DNA from 3 places in the Paenibacillus sp. GD4 genome. Region 1 is predicted to be linked to each of the others. Evidence: riboswitches for the same ligand, from Rfam matches in the RefSeq annotation. Region 1 holds a riboswitch; each other region holds the start of a gene.
The links. Region 1 has a riboswitch for S-adenosylmethionine ahead of RAC89_RS30930 (homoserine dehydrogenase). Riboswitches for the same ligand answer to the same signal wherever they lie in the genome.
Positions count from the first base shown of each region.

Region 1 (3,276 bases):
ACTTCAGGACGGGTAATAAATAATCGTTTGATAAACAGCCTTATGGCGGGAAGTATTGCTGTAAACATGGGGCTTATCCGCTACAAAATGAAGCGCGTCACCCGCATTCAGATGGTACGATTCCTCTTGAATGGTAACGTGAAGCTGGCCCTGGAGGATCACAATATACTCTTCCACCCCTTCGTTATGGGGTTCCGAGTTATGCAAGCAGTCGGGATCCATCTCAACAATATAGACCTCGAATTTTTTTTGTTGATCGAACGGGATGATCGGATAGGCGCGGTACAGCCCCTCTTCCTCTCGAAAAGGCTCCATCTCACCGTAACGAATCAGCTTCACTTCCGGTGATTCCTCTTCAATCAGAGAAGTAAATGAAATGCGAAGCCCGTTAACGATCTTCCATAGGATGGAAATGGTCGGATTCGAATCACCGCGTTCGATTTGCCCTAACATCGCTTTGCTAACGCCGGTTAATTCAGCTGCCTGATCCAGACTGAGCGATCTCGCTTTGCGGATGTTCAGCAGGTTTCGGCCGATTTTCTTATGAATCTGATCTGTTTCCACGTTACAGTCTCCTTACTCATTCATACTTAAGCTTACGATATGTTAACCGGATCGGCGTTGATCGTCTCAGGGGAATGGTTCATCGCGTAGGCTAAATCCTCTAGGATTGCGCTGGAGGTAGGCATTTCACCGGCACCGCGTCCGCTGAACGTAAGCTCGCCCACGAGGTTGCCGGATAAATGCACGGCATTGAACTCATACATCACTCCGTATAACGGATGTCCCTCCGGGATAAGTCTTGGCTCGACGGTTAAATGCACGGTTCCGTCCTCGAGTTTCTCAGCGGAGGCGATTAATTTCCAGCGGGCATGTTGTTCTTTAGCATAGGCGATGTCATTGGAGGTCAAGTGGGTGATACCCCGGCGAACCACCTTGTCAGGCGTTGTATCCACACCCCAGGCTAGCCGAGCTAGGATGATCAGCTTATACATGCTGTCGTAGCCCTCCACATCCGACGTCGGATCCGCTTCGGCGAAGCCCAATGCTTGTGCCTCGGCTAACACCGTATCGTAATCCAGCGATTCGAGCATCATTTTGGTCAAAATGAAATTCGTCGTGCCGTTCAATATCCCTGAGATACGTTCGATTTTATTATAACGGAGAAACTGGGAGAGCACGCCGAGAACCGGGATCCCTCCGCCGACGCTGGCTTCATACAGCAAATGAACGCCCATCTCCTTGGCCAACCGGAGCAATTCCGAGCCATGTTTGGCCATAAGCTCCTTATTCGCCGTAATCACATGTTTCTTGGAACGGAGTGCTTCTTCTATATACGTTTTGGCGGGCTCGACGCCTCCCATCACTTCTATAACAACTTGAAGTCGACGATGGGAAGAGAGTTGTTTGTAGTTATCGAATAAAAGCTCCGGATGAATGTCCACGCTTCTCGGCTTCGACAGATCTTGAACCAAGACACCGCAGAGCTCAATCTTTCCACCGAAGCTTTCTTTTTGCCTCTCGGCATTGCCGGTCAATGCTTTCACCACGCCGCTGCCTACCGTACCTAAGCCGAGTAAGGCGATTCCGATCGAATCTCTCGTTTGCTCCATAGCCATCCCCCTTAAAATAAAAAAACCTCTTCCAAGAAGAGGTTAGAACGGAATCGTCCTCTTCTTATCTTTCGGAACCTCGTTCCGATGGATTTAGCACCTTATCCCATTGATGGGCCGGTTGCCGGGTTTCATAGGGCCAGTCCCTCCACCTCTCGCAATAAGAAAAGCTGTTTATACAGCCGGATATGAAATTATTGACTTTTATTGTATTGGACTTCTTCCGGATTGTCAATTTATAAATGTTCGTTAGCGGATAAGTTAGGTAAAATATGTATTTACATTATAGCATACGAGTGTATAATATAACATATAAGTACACTAAAACGCACATTTATTTCACTATAACATACATTCTTGTAGTGTAGCTCCCACCCTAAGGAGGTCATATTCATGACGAGCCAAACGTTTGCCTTATATCTTCGGCAGCAGCTTGCCGAGCTAAAAGCCCAAGGACTGTTCAATACGATTGAGCCTCTGGAAAGCGCGAACGGCCCTATCATTCGTATGAACGGCCGCAGCTTGATCAACCTTTCTTCCAACAATTATTTGGGGCTGGCATCGGACACCCGTTTGGTCGCGGCGGCGATCGAAGCGACGCAAGCGTTTGGCGCAGGCAGCGGTGCCGTCCGGACGATCAACGGTACCTTACAGCTTCACGCCAAGCTTGATGAGAAGCTCGCGGCATTTAAGCAAACCGAAGCGGCGTTGAGCTTCCAGTCGGGTTTTAACTGCAATATGGCTGCCATTTCTGCTGTCATGGGTGCGGATGACGCGATATTATCGGATGAACTGAACCATGCGTCCATTATCGATGGCTGCCGTTTAACCAAATCAGCCGTTATTCGTTACCGACACTCGGATATGAACGATTTGCGTGCCAAAGCGAAGGAGGCCAGGGAGTCCGGCAAATACAAGAACATCATGGTGATTACCGACGGCGTCTTCTCGATGGATGGAGATATCGCCAAGCTGCCTGAAATCGTGGATATTGCCGAGGCTTTCGATCTCATTACTTATGTGGATGACGCCCACGGTTCGGGGGTGCTTGGCGGTGGAGCGGGCACAGTAAAGCATTTCGGCTTATCCGCCCGAATTGACATTCAGATCGGGACGTTATCGAAGGCGGTCGGTGTCGTAGGGGGGTATGTGGCCGGGTCGCGCGAGTTGATTGAATGGTTAAAGGTACGCAGCCGTCCGTTTTTGTTCTCTACTGCGATGCCGCCGGGCTCCGTTGCGGCTTGTATCGCGGCGATAGACATTTTACAGGGCAGCAAGGAGCTCCAGGACCGGTTATGGGAGAATGCCGCCTACCTGCAGCGCGGTCTTAAAGAGCTCGGCTTCTCTATAGGGCACACACAAACCCCGATCACGCCGTGTATTCTCGGAAATGAGGAAGCGACGCAGCAATTCAGTACCAGGCTGTACGAAGAGGGCGTTTATGCCAAAGCGATTGTTTTTCCGACCGTGCCGAAGGGGTCCGGGCGTATCAGGAACATGCCTACGGCGGCGCATACGAAAGAGATGCTCGACCAGGCGCTTGCCGTTTATGAGAAGGTCGGTCATGAGCTGGACTTGATATAAGGAGGTGCTTACCATGAAGCGAATCATGGTGACCGGAGCCCTGGGCCAGATCGGTTCGGAGCTGGTGGTACGGCTGCGC
Region 1 is NZ_JAVCYK010000002.1:1,868,073-1,871,348, forward strand. It holds gene RAC89_RS30925 (helix-turn-helix domain-containing protein) at 4-564, opposite strand; gene RAC89_RS30930 (homoserine dehydrogenase) at 597-1,613, opposite strand; SAM riboswitch class I at 1,675-1,780, opposite strand; gene RAC89_RS30935 (glycine C-acetyltransferase) at 2,007-3,197, shown strand; gene RAC89_RS30940 (NAD-dependent epimerase/dehydratase family protein) at 3,211-3,276, shown strand, end outside.

Region 2 (3,276 bases), on a different contig from region 1:
TCGGGTTCGCCGGATCGAGGATCAGCGCAGTATCGGTTAACCGCAGCAAACAACAAGAAAAAAGGATCGGCTCTACAGCCAATCCTTTTTGCGAAAATACCACAGCATGGTCAGTCCTACAACCACCATAAAGCATACGGCATATAAGCCGCCCAGCTCGGAATGGAGACCGGGGATGTAATCAAAGTTCATTCCATAAATGCCAGTGATGAAGGTCAACGGCATGAAGATCGTCGTCAGCGCCGTAAATACGCGCATAATTTCGTTGGCGCGGCTCGCAATACTGGACTGGTAAGCTTCTCGCAAGTTGCCCATCAAATCGCGGAACGTATCGAACGTTTCCGAGATTTTTACAGCATTCTCGTAAATATCGCCGAAGTACTTGCGAAGTGGCTCGCTGATCAGCCGCAAATCCTTGCGGTTCAGCGTGGCGATAACCTCTTTCTGAGGAATCAGCACCTTCTTTAACCACAAAATTTCACTTCGCAATCCGATAATCTCGTTCAGATGCGATTTCTTCGTGTGCATCAGAATATCCTCTTCCAGCTTCTCAATCTTCGCTTCGATCCGATCGCCGACATTGGTATAATTATCGACAACGAGATCCATCAGGTGATAGAGAAATTGGTCGGGCGAGGTAACTTCCTCTTCCCACAGAATTGGCTTCAACGCACGGATCTCATTGATTTTCTGGCGCGTAACCGTGATGATGTAATGCTTCCCCAAAAAGATGTTCAAGGCGCGAAGAAAAATCTCTTCGTCGTCAAAACGGATGCTGTTCATGACGATAAAATAGTGCGTGTCATAGAGCTCAATCTTCGGACGCTGCTCCTCCTCGGATAAGCAATCCTCAACAGCCAGCTCATGAAGGTGGAATAAGGGCTGAAGCAGCTCAAGGTCCTCGATATCGGCGTCGATCCAATAAAATCCCCGTTCGGGCGCCTCCATCGTTAAAGTGATATCCTCCACCAGTGTAAAAATGCCGTCCTGCACCAAGCGTGCTTTCATGGCGCTCTCCCCCTTGTACGAAGTGTTCCGTCAAGGCTTCGAGGCAGCAGCGGTCGGCTGTCGGCAAACTGGCGGACTACAGGCGTAGCATGTCAGCGGATGCCGAACGAACGTAACGCGAGTGGCCGCAACGTCCTTGACGGAATTGTATGCGGTTGTTACAAACAGAGATACTACTCCTCGGGTCTCCGTCCATTCGAAATACTGCACCCCTTTTACACGATTTGTCCAAGATACTTGTCTAGTATAAACCTTCATTTTTCACAATTCAAGGAGAAAACGGCAGGAGTTGCGTTGAAATCCTTGCCTTTTGCTTAGTATATGAGTGCTGAGGACGTTTGGTGCCGCATTATGGGGGCCTAAGGGGTGTAGGCGTCCCAATATCGATGCTTGACGAAGACCGTAATTTCGATTACATTAGTATTAACCCAAAACAATTGAATAGATTCGGTTTCAAACTCTTATCAAGAGCAGGTGGAGGGACTAGCCCGATGATACCCGGCAACCGACAATATCTTTGCGCACGATGACGACGACACGACGAAAAGGCAAAGAATTGCACGGTGCTAAATCTTGCGGAAGCGGTATGTAAGCTTCTGAGAGATGAGAGAGGACGATGTGATATATACAAAGGCCTCTTCTCGCCCGCGCGAAGACGGCCTTTTTTGGTGCTCCGCGGCAGGCGCAGGAAACGACGAATCCCAATCCTACATTCGAAGGAGTGAGCCTAATGCCTATTAAGATTCCTGATTTTTTACCGGCGAAAGAAGTGCTGATTAATGAGAATATTTTCGTGATGGATGAAAGCGTGGCCTTTCATCAGGACATTCGTCCTCTGCGCATCGCGATCCTGAATTTGATGCCGACGAAGGAAACGACCGAGACTCAGCTGCTGAGACTTATCGGCAATACTCCCCTTCAGGTCGAATTCGTGCTCCTGCACCCGAAAACGCACACCTCGAAAAATACGTCGCAGGAGCATTTGGCTCAATTCTACAAAACCTTCGAGGATGTCAAGCACGAGCGGATGGACGGGATGATTATTACCGGGGCTCCGGTAGAAACGCTTGATTTCGAGGACGTGTACTACTGGCAGGAGCTGCAGCAAATCATGGAATGGTCCCGCGAGAACGTAACCTCGACGCTGCATATTTGCTGGGCGGCCCAGGCCGGTTTGTATCACCACTTCAATGTTCCCAAGTATGCGCTGGATAAGAAGCTGTTCGGCGTGTTCCCTCATACAGTGAACCGCCCTAATGTGAAGCTGCTGCGCGGCTTCGACGAGTTGTTCTTAGCTCCACAGTCACGCCATACGGAAGTGCGGCGGGAGGATATCGAGCGTCACCCTGAGCTGGAGATTTTGTCCGAATCCGAAGAAGCCGGCGTTTATATTGCGGCGACGCGGGACGGGAAGCAGATCTTCATTACCGGCCATTCTGAATACGATGCGTGTACACTGAAGAATGAGTATGACCGCGATGTGAACAAAGGAATGCAGATTGATATCCCCCAAAATTATTACCCGAACGACGATCCTTCGAGACAGCCGTTGAATACTTGGCGGGCGCATGCGAACCTGTTGTTCTCCAACTGGCTGAATTATTATGTGTATCAGGAAACGCCGTTTGATCTTCACAAAGGAGAGTACGTTATATGAGTCATGAGAAGTGGAAAATCGAGAGCCGTCTCGCACAGATCGGCTCTCAAGAAGAGCCGGTGACAGGCGCGATCAGCTTTCCTGTCTACCAAGCGACGGCATTCCGCCATCCGAAGCTCGGACAGAGCACGGGCTTCGACTATGCCCGTACGAAAAGCCCGACGCGCAAGGTGCTTGAGGACGCCATCGCTCAGCTGGAATCCGGCGACGCCGGATTCGCCTGCAGCTCAGGCATGGCGGCATTACAGACGATTTTCGCCTTGTTCAGCCAAGGTGATCATTTGATCGTTTCGTTAGACCTTTATGGCGGTACCTACCGTTTGCTTGAGAAAATCATGTCCAGGTTCGGCGTGACCGCAACCTACGTGGATACGAATGATTTGGATGCACTTGAATCCGGCGTGCAGCCGAATACAAAGGCGGTATTGATCGAGACTCCGACCAATCCGCTGATGATGGTTACCGATCTCGAGCTGGTGTGCGGATGGGCGAAGAAGAAAAACATCCTTACTATCGTTGATAATACGCTTCTGACGCCTTTCTTTCAGCGTCCTCTGGAGCTCGGGGCCGACATCATCATCCATAGCGCGACCAAGTATTTGGGCGGACAT
Region 2 is NZ_JAVCYK010000001.1:1,379,156-1,382,431, reverse strand. It holds gene RAC89_RS06610 (hypothetical protein) at 1-40, shown strand, start outside; gene corA (magnesium/cobalt transporter CorA) at 73-1,008, opposite strand; SAM riboswitch class I at 1,467-1,618, shown strand; gene metA (homoserine O-acetyltransferase MetA) at 1,739-2,665, shown strand; gene RAC89_RS06595 (aminotransferase class I/II-fold pyridoxal phosphate-dependent enzyme) at 2,662-3,276, shown strand, end outside.
Region 2: another riboswitch for S-adenosylmethionine. It lies ahead of metA (homoserine O-acetyltransferase MetA); the one in region 1 lies ahead of RAC89_RS30930 (homoserine dehydrogenase).

Region 3 (3,276 bases), on a different contig from region 1:
TCCGGACATCGCCGTGTACGATACCAAAGTGACGGCTGTAATGGTGATGGCCGCTATAAGTCCCGGCCGGGATTCCGGCAGCAGCACCTTCGTGATCAGCTGCATGCGGGTCGCTCCCATCGCTTGGGCCGCCTCGATAACACCGCGATCGACCTCGCGCAGCGCTGTCTCGACAAGCCGTGCGAAGAAGGGCGCTGCCGCGATGACAAGCGGCGGGATGGAGCCGGGAACCCCTAACGAGGTGCCGACAATCAACCGCGTAAGCGGAATGACCAGTATCATCAGAATGATGAACGGAACAGAGCGGAGCACGTTCACTACAAAGGATAGGACCGCGTAGATCAGCGGCTGCTCCAGCAATTGTCCTCTTCCCGTCAGATAGAGCACGATGCCGAGAGGCAAGCCGATGAGTACGGTGAATAAGGTGGAAGCCCCCAGCATGGAGAGTGTATCCAGCGTATTCGAGCCGATCTCGGCCCAGTCCAGCTCCATAAGCTTATCCATGCGTCAACACCTCCACATCCAGGCCGCGCTCACGAAGCAGGTCGATGGCTCGCTGCGCCTCGGCTCCGGTCTCTCTAAGCTCCAGCAGCAGCTGGCCATAGGGCGTATCCTTCAATCGCGATACCGTTCCTTGCAAAATGACGAAGGGCACCTTCGTATCGCGCATCGTTTCGTACAACACCGGCTCATACGTCATCTCACCGAGGAAGGTGATGAGGATGCGGGTTGTGTTCCCCGACGCGCGCCCCGGCCATTCTGCAGAAAGCGGTTCGGAGGCCTCGGCTACAAACTGCTTCGTAGTGGGGTGCTGCGGCTTCAGAAATACATCCGTAACCGGGCCAAGCTCCACAATCCTGCCTCCGTCGAGTACAGCGACCCGGTCGCAGATCGAGCGGATGACCTGCATTTCGTGGGTAATCAGGACGATCGTGATGCCCAGCTCCCGGTTAATGTCCATAAGCAGGGTCAAAATCGACTGTGTCGTTTGCGGATCAAGCGCCGACGTCGCTTCGTCGCACAGCAGCACCTTCGGATTCGTCGCCAGCGCTCTGGCGATGCCGACCCGCTGCTTCTGGCCTCCGGACAGCTGGGCGGGATATTTGTGCTCGTGGCCGCTTAGGCCGACGAGCCGGATCAGCTCTTGAACCCGACGCTCTACCGACGGCTTGTCCGCCTTGGCCAGCTTAAGCGGAAAAGCGATATTATCCGCGACGGTAGCAGAGGACAGCAAATTAAAGTGCTGGAAGATCATGCCGATCGAACGCCGTTCTACCTGAAGCTTGCGGTCATTCAGTGACGTAATGTCGATGCCGTCGACGATGACCTGCCCTGAGCTGGGCCGTTCCAGCAGGTTGATGGTCCGGATCAGCGTGCTTTTTCCAGCGCCGGAATGGCCAATGACACCGAAGATTTCGCCTTTGCTGATGGTAAGGCTTATATGGGATAAGGCTGTAATTTTTCTGTCTTTTACTAGATACTCCTTGGTAACTTCATGAAGCTGTATCAATTCATCCACCCCCTTGGTTAGGCATGAAAAAAGCCCCTGCACACAGAGGTACAGAGGCTGACTTTATCGCTCTTGTCCCTCTCATCTTCCAGAATCGCGCCGATTCTGGAGGAATTGGCACCATACTTCCCTGCAGTTACGCATGGAACGGTTGCCGGGCTTCATCGGGCCTTTTCCCTCCGCCTCTCTTGATAAGAAGTTTGCTATTATTTTACCTTAGGTCATTAACAAGTAGTAAGTTTATTACGATTTGGCGATACTGTCAACCACTATTTGTTCTCAGGATCGACCAGCTGACAATCCTTGAGCGGGATCAGACGCGTCTTGTGCTTGAGCTTGTAGCCAAAGTAGAATGCCGCAAACAATGGCAAGCCGATGTAGGACGAGAGCAGCGCCTTCCAATCGATTGCATCGCCGGTGACGGCCGAGTAGCCTTGCCCGATCATAACAAACAGGCAGAGCGCGAATGCAAAGATCGGTCCAAACGGATACCACCGCGCTTTGAAGGGCAGATCGTTAATACGAAAGCCTTGCAGCCGATACGCTTTGCGAAAGCGATAATGACTGACCGCGATCCCGAGCCACGCCAGAAATCCGCACATGCCGGACAAATTCAGCAGCCAGATGTAGACGACCCCGTCGCCGAACAGGGAGGTGAAAAATGCCAGCATCCCTACGGCCGCTGTGGCTAGCAGCGAGGTTACCGGAACCCCGCGGCGATTCAGCGCACCAAGCCACTGCGGCGCCTTCCCCTCTTTAGCAAGGACCCAAAGCATCCGGGTCGAGGCATACATTCCGGAGTTTCCGGCGGATAGCACCGAGGTCAGAATGATCGCGTTCATGACGGAAGCGGCAAAGGCCAAGCCGGCATTTTCGAATACGATGGTGAAGGGGCTTACCGCAATATTGTCGACGTCTCCGTTGATCAGCACCGGATTCGTATAGGAGATCAGCATCCCGATAACGAAAATGGCCAAAATATAAAATAAGAGGATGCGCCAAAATACTTGCCGGATTGCTTTCGGGATATTCACCCTCGGGTTCTCGCTCTCCCCTGCTGCAACCCCCAGCAGCTCCGTTCCTTGGAACGAGAAGCCCGCCGCCATGAACACGCCCAGCATAGCCATAAACCCTCCATGGAACGGGGCGTCGCCCTCTGTAAAGTGAGTGAAACCGACCGGTTGTCCGCCCAGAATCCCGAAGATCATGAGCAAGCCGACTCCGATAAACAGAACGACGGTAACAACTTTAATCAAGGCAAACCAATATTCGGCTTCCCCGAAGCCTTTGACCGATAAATAATTAAACAGCAGCATGATAGCAAGGAACAGCACACTCCAAGGCAAGGACGGCGTGTCGGGAAACCAGAACTTCATGATGAGTCCCGCAGCCGAAAGCTCGGCGGCGATCGTTACGGCCCAGTTGAACCAATAGTTCCAGCCTAGTGCATAGCCAAGCGCAGGGTCGACGAAACGTCCCGCATAAGTACTGAAAGAGCCGGACACCGGCATGTAGGCGGCCATCTCTCCCAGGCTGGTCATCAGGAAGTACACCATGATGCCGATCGCCGCATACGCCAGCAGCGCTCCGCCCGGTCCTGCCGTGGAAATGGCCCCGCCGCTGGCCAGGAACAAGCCGGTCCCGATGGAGCCCCCGATCGAGATCATCATCAGATGCCTTGCCTTCAGCCCGCGCTGAAGCTGTTTATTTTGTTTATTGCTCACTTGTACTACCCCTTCTTCCCTATGGACGAATCAATCCAAAAA
Region 3 is NZ_JAVCYK010000001.1:4,396,417-4,399,692, reverse strand. It holds gene RAC89_RS20845 (methionine ABC transporter permease) at 1-504, opposite strand, end outside; gene RAC89_RS20840 (methionine ABC transporter ATP-binding protein) at 497-1,510, opposite strand; SAM riboswitch class I at 1,589-1,708, opposite strand; gene RAC89_RS20835 (amino acid permease) at 1,780-3,180, opposite strand.
Region 3: another riboswitch for S-adenosylmethionine. It lies ahead of RAC89_RS20840 (methionine ABC transporter ATP-binding protein); the one in region 1 lies ahead of RAC89_RS30930 (homoserine dehydrogenase).